Regions from separate parts of the Streptomyces sp. NPDC052496 genome, predicted to be linked through region 2. Evidence: riboswitches for the same ligand, from Rfam matches in the RefSeq annotation. Region 2 holds a riboswitch; each other region holds the start of a gene.
What was found. Region 2 has a riboswitch for cobalamin ahead of metE (5-methyltetrahydropteroyltriglutamate--homocysteine S-methyltransferase). Riboswitches for the same ligand answer to the same signal wherever they lie in the genome.
Positions count from the first base shown of each region.

Region 1: another riboswitch for cobalamin. It lies ahead of AB0L45_RS32140 (HoxN/HupN/NixA family nickel/cobalt transporter); the one in region 2 lies ahead of metE (5-methyltetrahydropteroyltriglutamate--homocysteine S-methyltransferase).
Region 3: another riboswitch for cobalamin. It lies ahead of AB0L45_RS36685 (cobalamin biosynthesis protein); the one in region 2 lies ahead of metE (5-methyltetrahydropteroyltriglutamate--homocysteine S-methyltransferase).

Region 1 covers NZ_JBFAUH010000029.1:101,128-107,257, reverse strand. The annotation lists gene AB0L45_RS32160 (hypothetical protein) at 211-1,203, opposite strand; gene AB0L45_RS32155 (hypothetical protein) at 1,626-1,865, shown strand; gene AB0L45_RS32150 (DoxX family protein) at 2,142-2,693, shown strand; gene AB0L45_RS32145 (VOC family protein) at 2,800-3,300, shown strand; gene AB0L45_RS32140 (HoxN/HupN/NixA family nickel/cobalt transporter) at 3,405-4,589, opposite strand; cobalamin riboswitch at 4,620-4,833, opposite strand; gene AB0L45_RS32135 (ABC transporter substrate-binding protein) at 5,107-6,130, shown strand, end outside.
Region 2 covers NZ_JBFAUH010000014.1:152,952-159,081, forward strand. The annotation lists gene metE (5-methyltetrahydropteroyltriglutamate--homocysteine S-methyltransferase) at 1-2,000, opposite strand, end outside; cobalamin riboswitch at 2,161-2,390, opposite strand; gene AB0L45_RS20200 (NmrA family NAD(P)-binding protein) at 2,668-3,417, shown strand; gene AB0L45_RS20205 (alpha-hydroxy-acid oxidizing protein) at 3,721-4,917, shown strand; gene AB0L45_RS20210 (GNAT family N-acetyltransferase) at 5,005-5,967, shown strand; gene AB0L45_RS20215 (GNAT family N-acetyltransferase) at 6,109-6,130, shown strand, end outside.
Region 3 covers NZ_JBFAUH010000043.1:29,939-36,068, forward strand. The annotation lists gene AB0L45_RS36670 (lysozyme) at 226-1,023, shown strand; gene AB0L45_RS36675 (inorganic phosphate transporter) at 1,259-2,578, shown strand; gene AB0L45_RS36680 (hypothetical protein) at 2,616-2,852, shown strand; cobalamin riboswitch at 3,072-3,222, shown strand; gene AB0L45_RS36685 (cobalamin biosynthesis protein) at 3,353-4,333, shown strand; gene AB0L45_RS36690 (cobyric acid synthase) at 4,365-5,981, shown strand; gene AB0L45_RS36695 (putative cobaltochelatase) at 5,981-6,130, shown strand, end outside.

The DNA of each region.
Region 1 (6,130 bases), on a different contig from region 2:
GGATCTCCGGCACGACGTGGGGAGCGACCCCGGCGGCGGTCAGTAGGCTCGCGCAACCATGCCACGGGCCATGCCACGGGCATCGTGCAGCCGGATCGCTCGAAGATCAGCACTCGCGGCGACGCGGTAGGGGAGCGGTACAGATTTCTCATCTGCTGCCACCGGAGGGGCGCGACGTTGCCTACGGCCCGCCGGCCCGCCGGCCCGGCGTCAGAGGCCGAGGACAGTCCGGATGGTGCCCACCCATTGCAGCGCCTCGTGTACGAGACTTCCCCAGTCCGTGGCCTGTCGGCTGCTGGCAGCCAGTAACTGTGCGAGCAGCCCCGTCAATGGGTGTGCGGCGTTGCGGGTCTGCATTTTTGCCCAGTCCGACTGTGCCCGCGCTCGGTCTCCCAGCTGGAGGCTGGCGGCTCCGTGCACCCACAGGCAGGGGAGATGTTCGGGCTGTTGCCGGAGAGCGGTAGCGGCGTCATCGGCGGCGGCCGCCCATCGTTCCCGGCCGAGTTGAACAGTTCCTCGCACCACTAAGGAAAAGAACTCGTCCGTTTCCGATGGAGCACCATCTCGGCGTCCCGCAGCGCGGGCTCGTCCCGATCCGTGAGCAGGAGCAGCCAGGAACGTGTCGCAAGCATTTCCAGACTGCGGGGGAACGCAGACAAGCCCGCGTTCAACCGAGTGAGCGCACGGTCGGGGTCGTCCAGAAGCATGTGGCACACGGCTTCGCTGTGGCATATCGCTCCGACGGCGGACGGACGGCAATGGCTCGGCTCGGGCATAAGGGCAAGTGCGCGCTGGGGCTGTTCGTCGTTCAGTTCGATGGCCGCCCGCGTCGCGAGCATTGCATGGCTGTCCGGGGCAAGCCGTACGGCAGGACGCGAATCGCAGATCCTCCTCGCTCCCCGAGGTGATGTGTACCAGGGCCTGGGATATCAGGCCGACGGCGTGGTGCGGCCAGCGGGACACCACGATGCTCAGGTCCTGTAAGGCTTCCGACTTCCTATCCATTTCGTTCAGTACGTCGGCCCTGGCAATACGCAGTTCGGTCTCGAACGGCGCCCGCTCCAGTGCGGTCGACAGTAGTCCCAACGCCTCCTCGAACTGCCCGTGCTCCTGCAGGAGGTTCGCCAGCAGGAAGATGGCAAGCGGATCGGTGGCGTCCGCGCGTCGAGCGGCCTCGGCATCTGCCCAAGCATCGCTCAGCACCCCCTGTTCCAGGCTGCTTCGGCCGTGGCCCGCCCTGACGATCGGTATATCCGGGCCCAGTCGCACGCCCCGTTCGGCGCATTCGTGAGCGGCTCCCGTATGCCCAATGTCCAGGAGGATGAGCGCACGTACAGCCAATTGCTGTGCTGTCAGCGTCTCGACAGGCCCCCGCGATTCGTGGAGCGCAGCCGTCACTTGCCCCTGCTGCCGTTATTTCCGTCAGCGCGGTGTGCCAGCGGCTGGAATGGAGAATTTCCAGGCTGTAGGCGACAGGCTTCGGGTGACATCAGTGACTGTCATCAATGAGGGCGGGCGTCTCCGAGCCGCAGCGTCCTGGAGAAGGATGTTCGTTCGTTGTGGTGGCTGCCAGGCCGGGCTCCAGTCGACGTGCGTGGTGGTTGGTTGCGGTGCACGCTGAAGGTATGGCTGAGCATCCGCCGGTGATCGTTCATCCGCCCTCGTCGTCCGGGCGGCGACGGGTCACGGTTCATGGGCAGATCGTCGGGTTGGCGCATGGGCGTGGCGATGTCGCCGAGTTCCTGCGGCATGCGGGGTTGGCGCCGGACGCGGATGACATTGATCTGGATGCGCCGGGGCTCGTTGAGTGGCGTGGGGGCGATAAGGACACGTGGGTGGGGGTGGAGGGGGAGGGGGAGGGATGAGGGTGTGTGCGTGGGGGCAGGGTGCGGGTGTGTGCGGGTGCGTAGTGTGAGGGTTGGGTGACGGAGGGTGAGGTTTGGGAGTGAGGTTGGGGTGTTTGGGGGTGGCGTGGTGGGTATCGTTGGGGTGTGACTTGAAGTTTCAAGTATTTTGGTTGAAGGTTGAAGGGCGTTGGTGGGGTCGCCGGGTCGGGCGGGCCGCGCTGAGCAGGTAGACCGGATGGATCAGATAGGCCGGACAGGACAGGCCGGACAGGCCAGATAGAAGTGAGTGCTCGTATGACTTCCCCCCTCAGTCCTCTTCGTGATTACGGCAGCGGTGTCGACGACCGGCATGCCGCCACCCCGCACGCGTACGACGTCGGGCTGCTCGTGTTGCGGCTCGCGGTCGGCTTGATCATGGCCGCGCACGGCGCGCAGAAGCTGTTCGGATGGTTCAGCGGGCCCGGGTTGGACGGAACCGGGCAGTTCTTCGAGGCCAGCGGCTACCCGGCCGGCAAGGCCATGGCCGTGGTGGCCGGCCTCAGCGAGACGCTGGGCGGCCTGGGGCTGGTCCTGGGGCTGCTGACGCCGCTGGCGGGCGCGGCGGTCGTCGGGACGATGGTGAACGCGCTGGCGGTGAAGTGGGGCGGCGGGTTCTTCGCGCCTGAGGGTGTGGAGTACGAGCTGCTGCTCACGGCGGGCGCGGCGGCCTTGGCGCTGACCGGCCCCGGTCGGTACGCGGTCGACCGGCTGCTCCCGGTCCTGCGTACGCATCGACTTGCGTACGGGGTGGCTGCCCTGGTCTTCGGGGTGGTCGTGGCGTTCGTGATGTTGCTGGTGCGCGACTGAGCCGAGTGCCGAGTGAGTGCCGAGTGCGAGTGCCGAGTGTCGAGTGCCAGGCCGAGTGCGAGATGGAGTGAGCGGTGAGTGAGAAGCGGGAAGGGGAGGGATTGATGTGGCAGTTCGGCGGCTGAATCATGCGGTGCTTTACGTACGGGACGTGGCGCGCGCGGTGGCCTTCTATACGGAGGCGCTGGGGTTCCGGGTGGATACCGAGATCCCGGGGAGGGCCGCGTTCCTGAGTGCGGAGGGGACGGCCAACGATCACGATCTCGGGCTGTTCGCGGTCGGTGCCGCGGCGCCCGGCCCCGAGCACGGCCGGGTGGGGCTCTACCACCTGGCCTGGGAGGTCGGGACGCTCGGCGAGCTGGCGGACGTGGCCGCGGACCTGGTGCAGCGGGGGGCGCTGGTCGGCGCCACCGATCATCTGGTGTCCAAGTCGTTGTACGCCAAGGATCCGGACGGCAACGAGTTCGAGGTCATGTGGCGGGTGCCGCGTACGGAGTGGCCGGGGCCGGACGAACCGGACCGGCTCCGTCCGCTCGACCTCGAAGCGGAGCTGGCGCGCTGGGGACGTGACCTGAAGACGGGTGCGGCGGCCGGGTCGGCGACCTGAGGGTGGAGTGGGGTCGAGGTGGCGGATCCCGTGGGCCCGGTGGGACCAGGGGAGCTCGGGAGCTCGGGAGCTCCGGTGGTGGCGGGGCCACGGGATCCGGTGGCTCAGGCCGGTTCCCGGGCCTCCGTGGCCCTCGCCGACCAGCGCTTTTCCACTCCGGCCAGCCGCCAGTACGCCAGGGCCGCCGCCCAGACGACCACGAACAGGCCGACGATGATGAAGCCCACGTTGTCCAGGTCGATCGACGAGATCCAGCCGGTCAGGCCGTCCGTCAGGTCCAGCTTCTCGTGCAGGACGGTGACCAGCTCGATGGTCCCGATGAAGAAGGCGACGGCGATCGACAGGCCGGTGATCGTGAGGTTGTAGTAGACCTTGCGTACCGGGTTCGAGAACGCCCACTGGTACGCGAAGTTCATGAACGTACCGTCCAGCGTGTCGAACAGGCTCATCCCCGCCGCGAACAGCAACGGCAGCACCAGGATCGCGTACCACGGCAGCCCGGCCGCCGCGCCGCTGCCCGCCATCACCATCAGCGTCACCTCGGTCGCGGTGTCGAAGCCGAGGCCGAAGAGCAGGCCGAGCGGGTACATCTGGCCGGGCCGGGTGATGGAGCGGGTGAAGCGCCCCAGTACGCGGTTCATGAAGCCGCGGGAGTCGAGGTGCTGCTCCAGCTCCGCCTCGTCGTACCGGCCCTGCCGCATCGCGCGGAACACCCGCCAGATACCTGCCAGCGCGACGAGATTCAGCGCGGCGATGAGGTAGAGGAAGGTGCCGGAGACCGTGGTGCCCACGGTGCCGAGCACCTGGTGGGTGCTCGATCCGTCGTCGAGCAGGGTGCCGGCCAGCTGTGCGCCGCCGGCCACCAGCGCCGCCATGGCGACGACCACGCTGGAGTGCCCGAGCGCGAACCAGAAGCCCACCGAGACCGGGCGCTTGCCGTCGGCCATCAGTTTGCGGGTGGTGTTGTCGATGGCGGCGATGTGGTCGGCGTCGAAGGCGTGCCGCATGCCGAGGGTGTACGCGGTGACGCCGAGGCCGACTCCGAAGACCTGCGAACCCACGGTGTAGTGGTTCGGCACGACCAGGAGGAAGAGCACGCCGAAGGCGACGACGTGCAGTGCGGCGATGACCGCCATCAGTCCCGCGGTCCGCACGGTGTCCTGGCGCCGCCAGCGGAATCCGGGGAGAGGGGTTGAGGCGGTTGAGGCGGTTGAGGCGGGTGGGGCGGGTGATGAGAGGGGAGGGGGAGAAGAGGAGGAAGGGGTAGGGGAATCGGCGGACAGGGACATCCGGTGGTCACGCTCCAGCACCTCGTGGATCAATTCGTGAGATGCCGTGGCCGGTCTCCTGGCTGACGGGTGTACGCGCCCGCCCCGGCCTTCCCGGCCGCGGGCTGCGGCCAGTGGCTCCGTACGGGCGCGGGGCACGTACGGAATGGGGCGGGAACTTCCCGATCACAGTGGCGAGGGCCGCTCCGGTCTGGACCCGAAGGTCTTCACCGGTCTTCCCGACACCACGGCCCGGACACTCTAACGCCAGGTAGCGGCATGGTCATCGGATCAATGTCCCGGGAACCCGTGGCGCTCTCCGCTCGACTACCTGGTCCTGGGCTCGCAAGGGCGAGCCGTCGGGCAGTCGAGAGGCAGGGAGAGCGGACGTATGCGTTGTGGTGAGGGGTTGGGGGGCTCGGTGGGGTCAGTAGATTCGGTGAGTTCGGTGAGTTCGGTGAGTTCGGTGGGTTTTGGAAGTTCGGTGGGCTCGGTGGGCTCGGTGGGGGCGACGAGGTCGGTGGTCAGGGGGCGGACGGTGGTGGCGGTGCTGGTGGGGCTGGCGGTTGCCGGGCTGGCCACTGGTTGCGACAGCGGCAGCGGTGGCGATGGCGGTAGCGGGCGTACGGCAGGCGGTGCCGCGAACGACCAAGGGGGTGGAGCCGGTGGTTTTCCCGTCTCGGTCACCGATTGCGACGGGCGGCGGACGACGTTCTCCGCGGCCCCGCGGAAAATCGTCACGAGCAATGCGGCGAGCCTGGAAATGCTGCTTCGGCTGGGAGCGGGCGACCGGGTGGCCGGTACCGGGTTTCCGCCGGGGAAGGGAACGTTGCCGCCTGAACTCGATGCCCAGGCGCAGCGTGTCCCGGTACTGGGGAAAACGGTGATTCCGAAGGAAAAGCTGCTCGGCTCCGGAGCCGAGGTTTATATCGACACGTTCGCTTCCATGGGCAACATGGGCGGAGCGGCGGCCGGCCCGACCGAGGAAGAATTCGCTGCGGCGGGCATCAAGCACGTCTACCTGGCCTCGACGGCGTGCGCGCCACGCAAGAAGGCGCCGCAGCAGGACTTGTCCGCGGTGGAGGGGGACATCCGGCGGCTCGGGCAGGTCACGGGCACCTCGAAGCGCGCGTTGCAGCTGGTGGCGGAGATGGAGAAGAAGGTGTCCTCGGTACGCAAGGCCATTGCGGACGTGCCCGTGGCGAAGCGGCCGTCGTACTTCTTCTTCGATTTCGACGCGGGGACGAAGCAGCCCGTCGCGGTCTGCAACCGGCAGGTGGCCAACGCGGTACTGACGGAAGCCGGGGCGCGGAACGTCTTCGCGGACTGTGCGAGCGACTTCAAGCCGGTGTCGTGGGAGGACGTGGTCGGAAAGAACCCGGACTGGATTCAGCTCGGCGTACGGAACCGGGGGAGTGCCGCGGCCAACGAGAAGGCATTCGACGAGGCCGAGAAGTTCCTCAGGGAGTTTCCGGCGACGGCGGGACTGCGTGCGGTGAAGGAAGGCAAGTTCCTGCGTATCGGCTCGGAGCAGACGACCATCGCGGGGATGGGGAACGCGG
Region 2 (6,130 bases):
TGGACGATGTCGCCGAACTCGGCGTAGCACATGTGCGTGTGGATCTGCGTCCGGTCCCGCACCCCGCCGGTGGTGAGGCGGAACGCCTCGGTGGCCCAGGCCAGGTAGGCCGCCCGGCCGGCGGTGCGCAGCGGCAGCGTCTCGCGCAGGGCCGGTTCGTCCACCTGGATGACCCGGGTACCGGCCGCCTCCAGGTCGCCGACCTCGTCGCGCAGGGCCAGCGCCACCTGGCGGGCGGTGTCGGCGAGCGGCTGGTCGTCCCGGACGAAGGACCAGGCGAGCATGGTGACCGGGCCGGTCAGCATCCCCTTGACGGGCCGGTCGGTGAGCGACTGCGCGTACGTCGTCCACCGCACCGTCATGGGCTCGGGCCGCGAGATGTCTCCGGCGAGGACCGGCGGGCGGACGTACCGGGTGCCGTACGACTGGACCCAGCCGTGCTGCGTGGCGAGGTAGCCGGTCAGCTGTTCGGCGAAGTACTGCACCATGTCGTTGCGTTCGGGCTCGCCGTGCACGAGGACGTCGATGCCCGCCTCCTCCTGGAAGGAGAGCACCTCGCGGATCTCGCTCTTGACGCGCTCCTCGTACCCGGCCGTGCCGATCCGCCCCGCGCGCAGGTCGGCCCGGGCGGTGCGCAGTGCGGCGGTCTGCGGGAAGGAGCCGATGGTGGTGGTCGGCAGCAGGGGCAGGCCCAGGTGGGCCCGCTGGGCGGTGGCCCGCTCGGCGTACGGTGCCGAGCGGCGGCCGTCGGCGTCGGTGACGGCGGCGGCCCGGGCCCGTACGGCGGGATCGTGGGTGATCGCGGAACCGGCGCGGGAGGCCAGGTCCGCGCGGTTGGCGGCCAGTTCGGCGGCGATCGCGTGGGTGCCCTGCGCGAGGCCGCGGGCGAGGGTGGCGATCTCGCTGCACTTCTGCCGGGCGAACGCGAGCCAGCGCAGCACCTGCGGGTCGATGTCGCGCTCGGCAGTGGCGTCGAGCGGTACGTGCAGCAGGGAGCAGGAGGCGGCCACATCGACCTGACCGGCCAGGCCCAGCAGCGTACCGAGCGTGGCCAGCGACTTCTCGTAATCGTTGAGCCAGATGTTGCGGCCGTTGACGACCCCGGCGACCAGCCGCTTGCCGGGCAGGCCGCCCGCGGCGGCGAGCGCGTCCAGATTGCCGGCGGCGGCCTCGGTGAAGTCCAGCGCGAGACCGTCGACGGGGGCCTTGGCGAGCACCGGCAGGGCCTCGCCGAGCTGGTCGAAGTACGAGGCGACCAGCAGCTTCGGGCGGTCGGTGAGGGTGCCGAGGACGCGGTAGGCGCGCTCGGCGGCGTGGAGTTCGGCCGGGGTGCGGTCCTGCACCAGAGCGGGCTCGTCCAGCTGCACCCACGCGGCACCGGCCGCGCGGAGGTCGGCCAGGACCTCCGCGTAGACGGGCAGGAGCCGGTCGAGCAGGGTCAGCGGATCGAAGCCGGCGGCGACGCCGGGGGCGGGCTTGGACAACAGGAGGTAGGTCACCGGGCCGACGAGGACCGGGCGCGGCGCCAGCCCGAGCGCGAGCGCTTCGCGCACCTCGCCGGTCTGCTTGCCGGAGTCGGTGGTGAAGACCGTGTCGGGGCCCAGTTCGGGGACGAGGTAGTGGTAGTTCGTGTCGAACCACTTGGTCATCTCCAGCGGCGCCACGTCCTGCGTGCCGCGCGCCATCGCGAAGTATCCGTCCAGGGCGTCGGCCGCGACGGCGGCGCGGTGCCGTTCCGGGACGGCACCGACCATGACGCTGGTGTCCAGCACGTGGTCGTAGAACGAGAAGTCACCGGTCGGTACCTCGTGGATGCCGGCTTCGGCCAGCTGCTGCCAGTTCGCACGGCGCAGGTCCCGCGCGGTCTCCTGAAGGGCGTCCGCGCTCACGCGGCCCTTCCAGTACCCCTCGACGGCCTTCTTCAGTTCCCGGTGCTGTCCCTGGCGGGGGTAGCCGTACACGGTGGCCCGTGCTGCCGCGGCTGCGGGCTTCGCTGTCACGGAACTCTCCTTCGCGAGCGTGATCTTCTCCGAGCCCGGTGACGGGACGAGAACGCGAAGGAAGGACGCACCCGGCGAGCCGCACGGCGCCGGACGGCACCCGTGCTCGCTCCTGTGGTCGCCGACCCGCCCTCGAGGTCACCGGACGCCGCGCACGTATGGACGTACGCGGGCAACGGGCAGGTCTTCGGACTCGCGAGCACGCCTGCCGGACCTTCGCCCGGCGGACACCTACTGGCCGTCGCTTCCCGGATCCGCGGCCCGGATCCAGTGCGTATGACGGCGGTCGTTCCCGCTCACCGCTGCGGGGCAGTCCCGGATTCCCACCGGGTTCCCTCTTGCGACGCGCCTGCCTGGCGAGCAGGGCGAACCAGCTGCACCGCACAGCGTAGATCCAGCACGCCCCGTACGGACACCCCTGCTCACATGGCGGTACGTGAGATGAGACACCGGGGGAGAAGCGCGCGGGGCGGCTGTACGGCGAGCGCCCGGCCGGCCTGCCGACCGGGCGATGTGTCCGGTTCGGTGCTCACCGGGCCGGCCGGGCCTGCGGACACAATGGGACTCGTCTCCCGGCGAACTGGCCCAGCGCGCCCGCCTGCGCGTGCCACGGCAGTCCTGACACCTGCACGCCCCCGAGGCGTCATCAGCGCGAGGAGCGAACGACGTGAAGATCGTGGTCATCGGAGGCACCGGCCTCATCGGCGGCACCGTGGTCGGCAAACTCGGCGAGCGCGGGCACGAGGCGGTGGCCGCCGCGCCGGGCACCGGCGTCGACACCCTCACCGGCGAGGGCCTGGCCGCCGCGCTGACCGGGGCCCAGGTGGTCGTGGACGTGGCCAACTCGCCCTCCTTCGAGGCATCGGCGGTGCTCGACTTCTTCACCACCTCCACCCGCAACCTGCTGGCCGCCGAGGCGAAGGCGGGCGTGACGCACCACCTGGCGCTGTCGATCGTCGGTGTCGACGGCCTGCCCGACAACGGCTACTTCCAGGCGAAGCTGACCCAGGAGCGCCTGATCAGGCAGGGGCCGGTCCCGTACTCGATCGTCCGGGCGACGCAGTTCTTCGAGTTCGTCAGGGGCATCGCCGACACCGCCACCGAGGGCGACACCGTGCGCGTGGCGCCCGTGCTCTTCCAGCCCATGGCCGCCGAGGACGTCGCCGAGGCGGTGGCCGCGACCGCGGTGGCGGCCCCGCTGAAAGGCGTCACCGAGGTGGCCGGCCCCCAGCAGTTCCGCTTCGACGAACTCATCGCCCGCGCCCTGCGTGCCTGGCACGACCCGCGCAAGGTGGTCACCGACCCGCACGCCCGCTACTTCGGCTCCGAACTGGCGGAGCGCAGCCTGGTTCCCGCGGAGGGCCACGCCCGCCTGGCCGCGACCCGCTTCGAGGACTGGCTGCGGGCGTCCGCCTGAACACGGCAGGTGGCTGCGCGCAGGTACGCGGGGTGCGTGGGACCTGATGAAGTGGTCAGCCATTCATTGACAGGTGCTCTGCACGGGTGTTTGAGTCGGGCTCGCCACGGGGCCCGCGAAGCCCTGGCCACGGCGACCGGACAGCACGACTTCGCGGTGGGCGCACCCGCCGTCCCGTGCTGCCCCCGGACACCGCCGACGCGTTGCCTCGCCTCTTGGAGGGCGTGCACGCCGGTCCGGCACCGCGCAGCCGGCCGTGACCTCGCCCGGCTCATCCGCCTGCGCAAAGGAGCACGCCAGCACATGACAGCGCCCGAACGCGGCTACGCGGACTACCAGTACGAGATCTACTTGCGCGGTCTCCAGGACCAGCTCCCGCCGTTCACCACCGACTCCGGGGCGCTGGAGGACGTGGCCCGCGAGCGCCTCGGCCCCCGGCCGTACGGGTACATCGCCGGTGCGGCCGGCAGCGGCGCCACCGCCCGCGCCAATCTCGCCGCCTTCGACCGGCACCGCATCGTCCCGCGCATGCTGCGCGACACCACCGCCCGTGACCAGCGCACCAACGTACTGGGCAGTGAACTGGCCGCCCCCGTCGTGCTCGCACCGATCGGTGTGCAGTCCCTGGTCCACCCCGACGGCGAACTGGCCACCGCCCGCGCGGCCGCCGCGACCGGCGTGCCCATGGTGCTGAGCACCGCCGCCTCGCACACGATCGAGGAGGTCGCGGAGGCCAACGGCGCCGACGGGCAGCGCTGGTTCCAGCTGTACTGGCCGCACGACGACGAGGTGACCGCCAGCATCCTCGCGCGGGCCCGCGCCAACGGCTACACGACCCTGGTCGTCACACTGGACACCTGGCAGCTCTCCTGGCGGCCGCACGACCTCGACCAGGCCTTCCTGCCGTTCCTGCGCGGCCACGGTGTGGCGATCCCGCTGTCCGACCCCGTCTTCCGCTCCCGGCTGCCCCGGCCGGTGGAGGAGGACCCGCAAGGCGCCGCCATGCGGTGGCTGCCGATCTTCAGCGGCACGGCGCACACCTGGGACGAGCTGGGCTTCCTGCGGGAGCACTGGGACGGGCCGATCGTCCTGAAGGGCATCCTGCACCCCGCGGACGCACGCCGGGCGGTACGGGCCGGGATGGACGGCATCGTGGTGTCCAACCACGGCGGCCGGCAGGTGGACGGGGCGGTGGCCGCCCTGGACGCGCTGGCCGACGTGGTGGCGGAGGCCGGCGCCGAGACCGAGGTGCTCTTCGACTCCGGCATCCGCGGGGGAGCCGACGTGTTCAAGGCGCTGGCCCTGGGCGCGCGGGCGGTGCTGCTGGGACGCCCGTACGTCTACGGGCTGGCCCTCGGCGGCGCCGCGGGCGTGGAACACGTCGTACGTGGCCTGCTCGCGGACTTCGACCTCACCATGGGACTCTCCGGCTGCGCGACGATCGCGGACATCGGTCCGGAAATGCTGCACGCCGGTGGCGGAGGGGAAGCGCGACGGTGAACCAGCGGGCACGGACGGCCGGCCGTACCGCTTCAGCGCTGACCGGAGCCCGCTCGGCCGACACCGTCTCCGACCGAAAGGCAGGACATGCACGACGTACGCCGGGCCCGCACGGCCGACCACACCGCGCTCGTGGAGTGCGTCCAGCAGTGGTGGGGCGACTCGCGCACCCCTGAACAGGCACGGGAGCTGTCACTGCTGCTGCCCCGGCTGTTCCTTCAGCACTTCGCGGACACCAGCCTGGTGCTGGAGGACGAGCAGGGGATCCGGGCGTTCCTGGTGGGCTTCCACTCCGCCGACCACGCGCACGAGGCGTACATCCACTTCGTGGGCGTGGACCCGGAACTGCGCAAGCAGGGTGTGGCCCGCCGCCTCTACACCACCTTCTTCGACCGCGCGGCAGCGGCCGGCCGTACCGAGGTACGCGCCATCACCTCACCCCGGAACACCGGATCCATCGCCTTCCACCAGGCCATGGGCTTCGTGCCGGAAGCGGGCGACCGGGAGGTGAACGGCCTGCCGGTACAGGCCGATTACGACGGACCCGGCCAGGACCGGGTGGCCTTCCGGCGCAAGCTCGGCGCGCCGGAGGCCCGCACCCTGGAGCCCTTCACGACGCGGGCGGCGGTGCCGGAGGACTTCGACACGGTCGTCGGCGTGGTCGACGACTGGTGGGGCCGCGCCGCCTCCCGCGACCTGACCCGGGTGTTCGTGAACCACTTCCACGACACCAGCCTGATCGCCGAGCGCGACGGCGAACTGGCAGGCTTCGTCATCGGCTTCCTGTCCCCGGCCGACCCGCGGGAGGCCTACATCCACTTCACCGGGGTCGCCCCCGCCTGGCGGCGCAGCGGCCTGGGCCGCTTCCTGTACGAGCGGTTCTTCGCCATGGCGCGCGCACACGGCCGGACCGTCGTCAAGGCGATCACCTCCCCGCAGAACGACCGCTCCATCGCCTTCCACCGCGCCCTCGGCTTCACCGCCTCCGCCCCGATCACGGACTACGACGGCCCGTCCCTGGACCGGGTCACCTTCCGGCGCGAACTCTGAACGCACGCACCGGAACGGGCGGGCGCGCACGGCTGCGCGGCCCGCCCGCGTGCCGCGTTCATGGCCACGAGCCGCTTTCCCGGCCACGCACCGCCGAAATGCGGGTGCGGGCGGTCGGCGCGGTGGTGTGGGATCGCCGGCATGAGGACGCTACGGGGCACGC
Region 3 (6,130 bases), on a different contig from region 2:
CGAGGCCCGGCGGGGGCGCGCGGATGTGGTGCGCGCGGGGCTGCCGACACCGTACGGGCCGGGTGCCGAGCCGTGGGGCGGATCCCCGGCCTCCGGTATCCGCCATGTCGGACTGTGGGCAGACGGGCAGGGATTGACCGGGCATCGACCGTCTTGCGCGGATCACTCGGTACGCTGCCGGAGATCTGTCATGCACGTAGCCGTCCGGGGATCCCTGGGGGAGCCATGGCCCATGACCGCGATCACCTGCCCGACCCGCCGGACCCGCCACGCCTGCCCCGCCGCCCGCGCGGCCACCGTCGCCGTCTGGCCGCCGGAGTCCTCGCCGTGGGCACGCTGACCGGCGTCCTGGCCACCGCCCTGCCCGCCGCCCCCGCGGCTGAGGCCGCCGGCAGACCGGCCGGGCACGACGTGTCCTCGCACCAGGGGAACGTCGACTGGAAGTCCGTACGGGCGAAGGGCGGCCGCTTCGTGTACGTGAAGGCCACCGAGTCGGCCTGGTACCGCAACCCGCACTTCTCCCGGCAGTACCGCGGCGCGCGCAAGGCGGGCCTGCTGCGCGGCGCGTACCACTTCGGCGTGCCGAACGCCTCCTCCGGCCGCGCGCAGGCCCGGTACTTCCTGCGGCACGGCGGCCACTGGAAGGCGGACGGCTGGACACTGCCCCCGGCGCTCGACCTGGAGCACAACCCGTACGACCGGCAGCACGCCTGTTACGGGATGAGCGGCGCCGCGCTGATCCGGTGGGTCCGCGGGTTCAGCGACGAGGTGCTGCGCCGGACCGGACGGCGGCCGGTGATCTACACGACGGCCCGGTGGTGGAACGGCTGCACCGGCGGCAGCCGGGCGTTCGCCGCCACCCACCCCCTGTGGCTGGCCCGCTGGCACAGCACCCCGGGTCCGCTGCCCGCCGGCTGGGCGTACCCGAGCATCTGGCAGCACGCCGGGGCCGGTGCGCTGCCCGGCGACCAGAACAAGTGGAACGGCACGGCCGCGGGGCTGCGGCGCTTCGCCCGGGGGTGAGGCAGCGGCCGGGACACCGGAGCCGCCGCACCGAGCACCGGCACGCCCGGCACGGTACGCGTGCGACGCATGATGCGCCCGTGCTGGTGAGCCCGGGGCCCGTGGGGCGGTACGGGCGTCTCCGCGCCACCCCTGCGGGGGCGTCACTGCGACGCCCGCCCCAGTTCACCTTCCGTTCACCCATCGTCCGTACGGTCCCGAGCGTCACTGCCCATCGAACTGATTGCCTGGGTGAATGGAACACATCACGCTTCTCATCGGGATCGTGATCGTCACGGCCTTGGTGTTCGACTTTACGAACGGCTTCCACGACACGGCCAACGCCATGGCCACCACCATTTCCACCGGGGCGCTCAAGCCCAAGGCGGCAGTGGCGATGTCGGCGGCCCTCAACCTGCTCGGCGCGTTCCTGTCCGTGGAGGTCGCCAAGACCATCTCCGGCGGGATCATCGACGAGAGCGCCGGCATCAGACCAGAGGTGATCTTCGCCGGGCTGGTCGGTGCCATCGTCTGGAACCTGGTCACCTGGCTGGCCGGACTCCCCTCCAGCTCCTCGCACGCCCTGTTCGGCGGCCTGATCGGCGCGACCCTGGTGTCCGTCGGCGCGAGCGGCGTGCACGGCGGCGCCGTGGTCATGAAGGTCCTCATCCCGGCCGTCGCCGCCCCGATCGTGGCCGGCCTGGCCTCGACGGCCGCGACCCGGCTGACCTACCGGCTGGCCCGCAACCGCGCCGAGGAGGACACCGCCAAGGGCTACCGCGCCGGGCAGATCGCCTCGGCCGCGCTGGTCTCCCTCGCCCACGGCACCAACGACGCCCAGAAGACGATGGGCGTGATCACCCTCGCGCTGATCACCGGCGGCGTCGTCGCGCCGCACGCCGACCCGCCGCTGTGGGTCATCGCCTCGGCCGGCCTGGCCATCGCCCTCGGCACGTACCTGGGCGGCTGGCGGATCATCCGCACGATGGGCAAGGGCATCACCGACATCCAGCCGCCGCAGGGCTTCGCCGCCCAGACCGGCGCCGCGGCCACCATCCTGGCCTCCTCCCACCTCGGCTTCGCGCTCTCCACCACCCAGGTGTGCTCCGGCGCGGTGATGGGCTCCGGCCTGGGCCGCAAGGGCGGCGTGGTGCGCTGGTCCACGGCGGGCCGGATGGCCGCCGCCTGGTGCCTGACGCTGCCGGCCGCCGGGCTGGTCGCGGCCGGTGCCGCGCTCCTGGCCGACCAGGGCGACTGGGGCATCGCGGCCGTCGCCGTCCTGGCCCTCGCCGTCTGCGGCGCGATCTGGATGGCCTCCCGGCGCAAGCCGGTGGACCACACCAACGTCAACGAGGGCCCGGCGGCGGAGCCCGCCGGCGTCGTCACCACCGCGCTGCAGGCCGTCGCGCCGCCGCCCGCCGGCCCGGTCGTGGCCGCCGTCCCGGCGCCCGCGGTGGCCGGAGCGCCGCTCGCGGACCCGGTCGGCGCCGCCCCGGTGATCGCCGACCCGGTGGCCGCCCACCCGCACGAGACGCACGACCGGCGCCGCGCCAAGGCCGGCTCGGCCGCCGGCTGACCCGGCCGCACGGCTCCCACGGAGGAACGAGAACGCAATGAGCATCGACTGGGCAGCGCTCGGCCAGGTCTTCGGTGTCACGCTGGTCGTGACGGTCGGGATCGTGGGCCTGTTCACCCTCGGCATCGTCGGCACGTCCCGCACGCCGCGGCAGGAGGGCGCGCCGGTGACCGCCGGCGCGCCCGGCGGCGCGGCGCGGGCCGGGGCGTACGCCTGCTTCGCGCTGTGCGCGGCGGCCGTGGCGTACGGGATCTATCTGATCGTCGCCGCCTGACCGGCACCGGCACGGCGCCCCGGGGCGTCCGGTGGCCGCGGCACCCGCCGCGTCCGCCGGGCGCCCCGTCGTCGTTCGCCGGACGTCCTTCCGCGGCGTGCCGGGCACCGGCCGCTGTGTCCTTGGACACAGGCACCGGCACGGCCCCGCGCCGCAGGTCAAGCGCGAGTTGACGGGCTTCGCGGAGCGTGGTGGACTGCCGGAGCCAATCGGCGACAGATGAGGAAGTCCGGTGAGAATCCGGCGCGGTCCCGCCACTGTCACCGGGGAGCGCCCCTCCACCAAGGGCCACGGTCCGCGTCCCGCGACGCAGGTTCCCGTACGGACTGGAAGGCCGGGGGAAGCGCCGATCCGGGGAGCCAGGAGACTCTCGTCGCCGTATCCGTCGAACCAGGGCGCGGACCCTGAGTGAGGACCTACCGCCATGCCCGGCCGCAGTTCGAGATCTGCTGGACGTACCCCCACGCCGCCCCTCCGAGGCGTGACGGCGGTCTGATCCGATGCGTGCCGAACACGCCGGCTACGCGTGCGGCGCGGCCCTCGGCTTCCTCGGCGACCTGGCCGTGGGCGATCCCCGGCGCGGTCACCCCGTGGCCGCCTTCGGGCGGGCCGCGGCCGCCGTGGAACGCCGCCTGTGGCGCGACGACCGCGGGCGCGGCGCCCTGCACACCGCGCTGCTCGCGGGCGGCACCGCCGCCGGTGCCGCGCTGCTGGACCGCGCCGTGCGCCGCTCCCCCGCCGCCTTTCCCGCCTCCGTCGCGCTGACCGCCGCCGCCACCTGGGCCGTCCTGGGCGGCACCTCGCTGGGCCGCGAGGCGCGGGCCGTCGGCGGCGCGCTCGCCGTGGGCGACCTCGACGTGGCGCGCGAGCGCCTGCCGCACCTGTGCGGGCGCGACCCGCAGGCCCTGGACGGGCAGCAGCTGGCGCGCGCGGTGGTCGAGTCCGTCGCCGAGAACACCTCGGACGCGGTGGTCGGCGCCCTGGTGTGGGGCGCGGTCGCGGGCGTGCCGGGGCTGCTGGCGTTCCGTGCCGTCAACACGCTGGACGCGATGGTGGGCCACAAGTCCCCGCGCTACCGCCGCTTCGGCTGGGCTTCGGCCCGCCTCGACGACGTGGCCGGCTTCCCCGGCTCCCGGCTGACCGCCGCGCTGGCGGTGCTGGCCGGTCCGGACCGGCGGGGCGCGTGGCGCGCCTGGCGGCAGGACGGCCCGTCCCACCCGAGCCCGAACGCGGGCCCGGTGGAGGCGGCGTTCGCCGGGGCGCTGGGCGTGCGGCTGGGCGGCACGCTGGCGTACGGCGGCCGGGTCGAGCACCGGCCGGTGCTCAACGGTGACGCCGGGCGGCCCGTCGCGGTGGCGGACGTCGAGCGGGCCGTGCGGCTGTCGCGCCGGGTGAGCGCGCTGGCGCTGGCGGCCACGGTGACGGGCAGGCTGGCGGCCGGGGCGCTGCGGCGCTCCCGTACGGCCAGGAGGACCAAGTGAGCGGCAACGCACGCACGGCGAGGAGTGCCAGGTGAACGGTTCGGGTGGGGCTCCGCTCGGCGGCGGGCTGCTGGTGGCGGGCACCACGTCCGACGCGGGCAAGAGCGTGGTGACGGCGGGCATCTGCCGCTGGCTGGCCCGCAAGGGCGTCAAGGTGGCGCCCTTCAAGGCACAGAACATGTCGCTGAACTCGTTCGTGACGCGCGAGGGCGCGGAGATCGGGCGGGCACAGGCCATGCAGGCAGCGGCGGCGCGCGTCGAGCCGAGCGCGCTGATGAACCCGGTGCTGCTGAAGCCGGGCAGTGACCGCAGCAGCCAGGTCGTGCTGATGGGCAAGCCGGTGGGCGAGCTGAGCGCGCGCGGCTACCACGCGGGGCGCCAGGAGCAGCTGCTCGGTACGGTCACGGACTGCCTCCAGGAGCTGCGCCGTACGCACGACGCGGTGATCTGCGAGGGTGCCGGCAGCCCGGCGGAGATCAACCTGCGGCGTACCGACATCGTGAACATGGGCATCGCGCGCGCCGCCCGTATCCCGGCCGTGGTGGTCGGCGACATCGACCGGGGCGGGGTGTTCGCCTCGTTCTTCGGCACCACGGCGCTGCTGTCCCCGGAGGACCAGGCGCTGGTCGCGGGCTATCTGGTCAACAAGTTCCGGGGCGATGTGACGCTGCTGGAACCGGGCCTGGAGATGCTGAAGGAGCTGACCGGGCGGCCCACCCTCGGGGTGCTGCCGTTCGCGCACGGTCTGGGCATCGACGAGGAGGACGGCCTGCGGGTGTCGCTGCGCGGCGCGGTGCGCGAGAGCGTCGTGGCGCCGCCGCACGGTGCCGACGTGCTGCGGGTCGCGGTGGCCGCCGTACCGCTGATGTCGAACTTCACGGACGTGGACGCGCTGGCCGCCGAACCGGGCGTCGTGGTCCGGTTCGTGGACCGCCCCGAGGAACTGGCCGACGCCGACCTCGTCGTCCTGCCCGGCACCCGCGGCACCGTCCGCGCGCTCCAGTGGCTGCGCGAGCGCGGCATCGCGGACGCGGTCCGGCGGCGGGCGGCGGAGGGCCGCCCGGTGCTCGGCATCTGCGGCGGTTTCCAGATGCTGGGCGAGCGGATCGAGGACGAGGTCGAGTCGAAGGCCGGGACGGTGGACGGGCTGGGCCTGCTGCCCGTACGCGTACGGTTCGCGGCGGACAAGACCCTGGCCCGGCCGTCCGGCGAGGAGCTGGGTCAGCCGGTCGAGGGGTACGAGATCCACCACGGCGTGGCCGAGGTCCTCGGCGGGCAGCCCTTCCTGGACGGCTGCCGGTCCGGATCGGTCTGGGGCACCCACTGGCACGGCTCCCTGGAGAGCGACGGCTTCCGGCGGGCGTTCCTGCGGCGGGTGGCCGCCGACGCGGGCCGGGCGTTCGTCCCCGCGCCGGACACCAGTTTCGCCGCGCTGCGCGAGGAGCAGCTCGACAGGCTCGGCGACCTGATCGAGGAGCACGCGGACACGGAGGCGCTGCTGCGGCTGATCGAGGACGGGGTGCCGGCCGGGCTGCCGTTCGTACCGCCGGGGGCGCCACCGATACCGCCGCCCCGCACCCCGGCCGCACCCGGCGCGGCCTCCGCCGCGCCCGCACACCGCACGTCCCTCGAAGGGGGTACTCCTTAATGGCATCGGTCCCTTACCCGTTCACCGCGGTCGTCGGCATGTCCGACATGCGGCTGAGCCTGCTGCTCAACGCCATCTCGCCGGCCATCGGCGGGGTGCTCGTCCGCGGCGAGAAGGGCACCGCGAAGTCGACGATCGTGCGGGGCCTG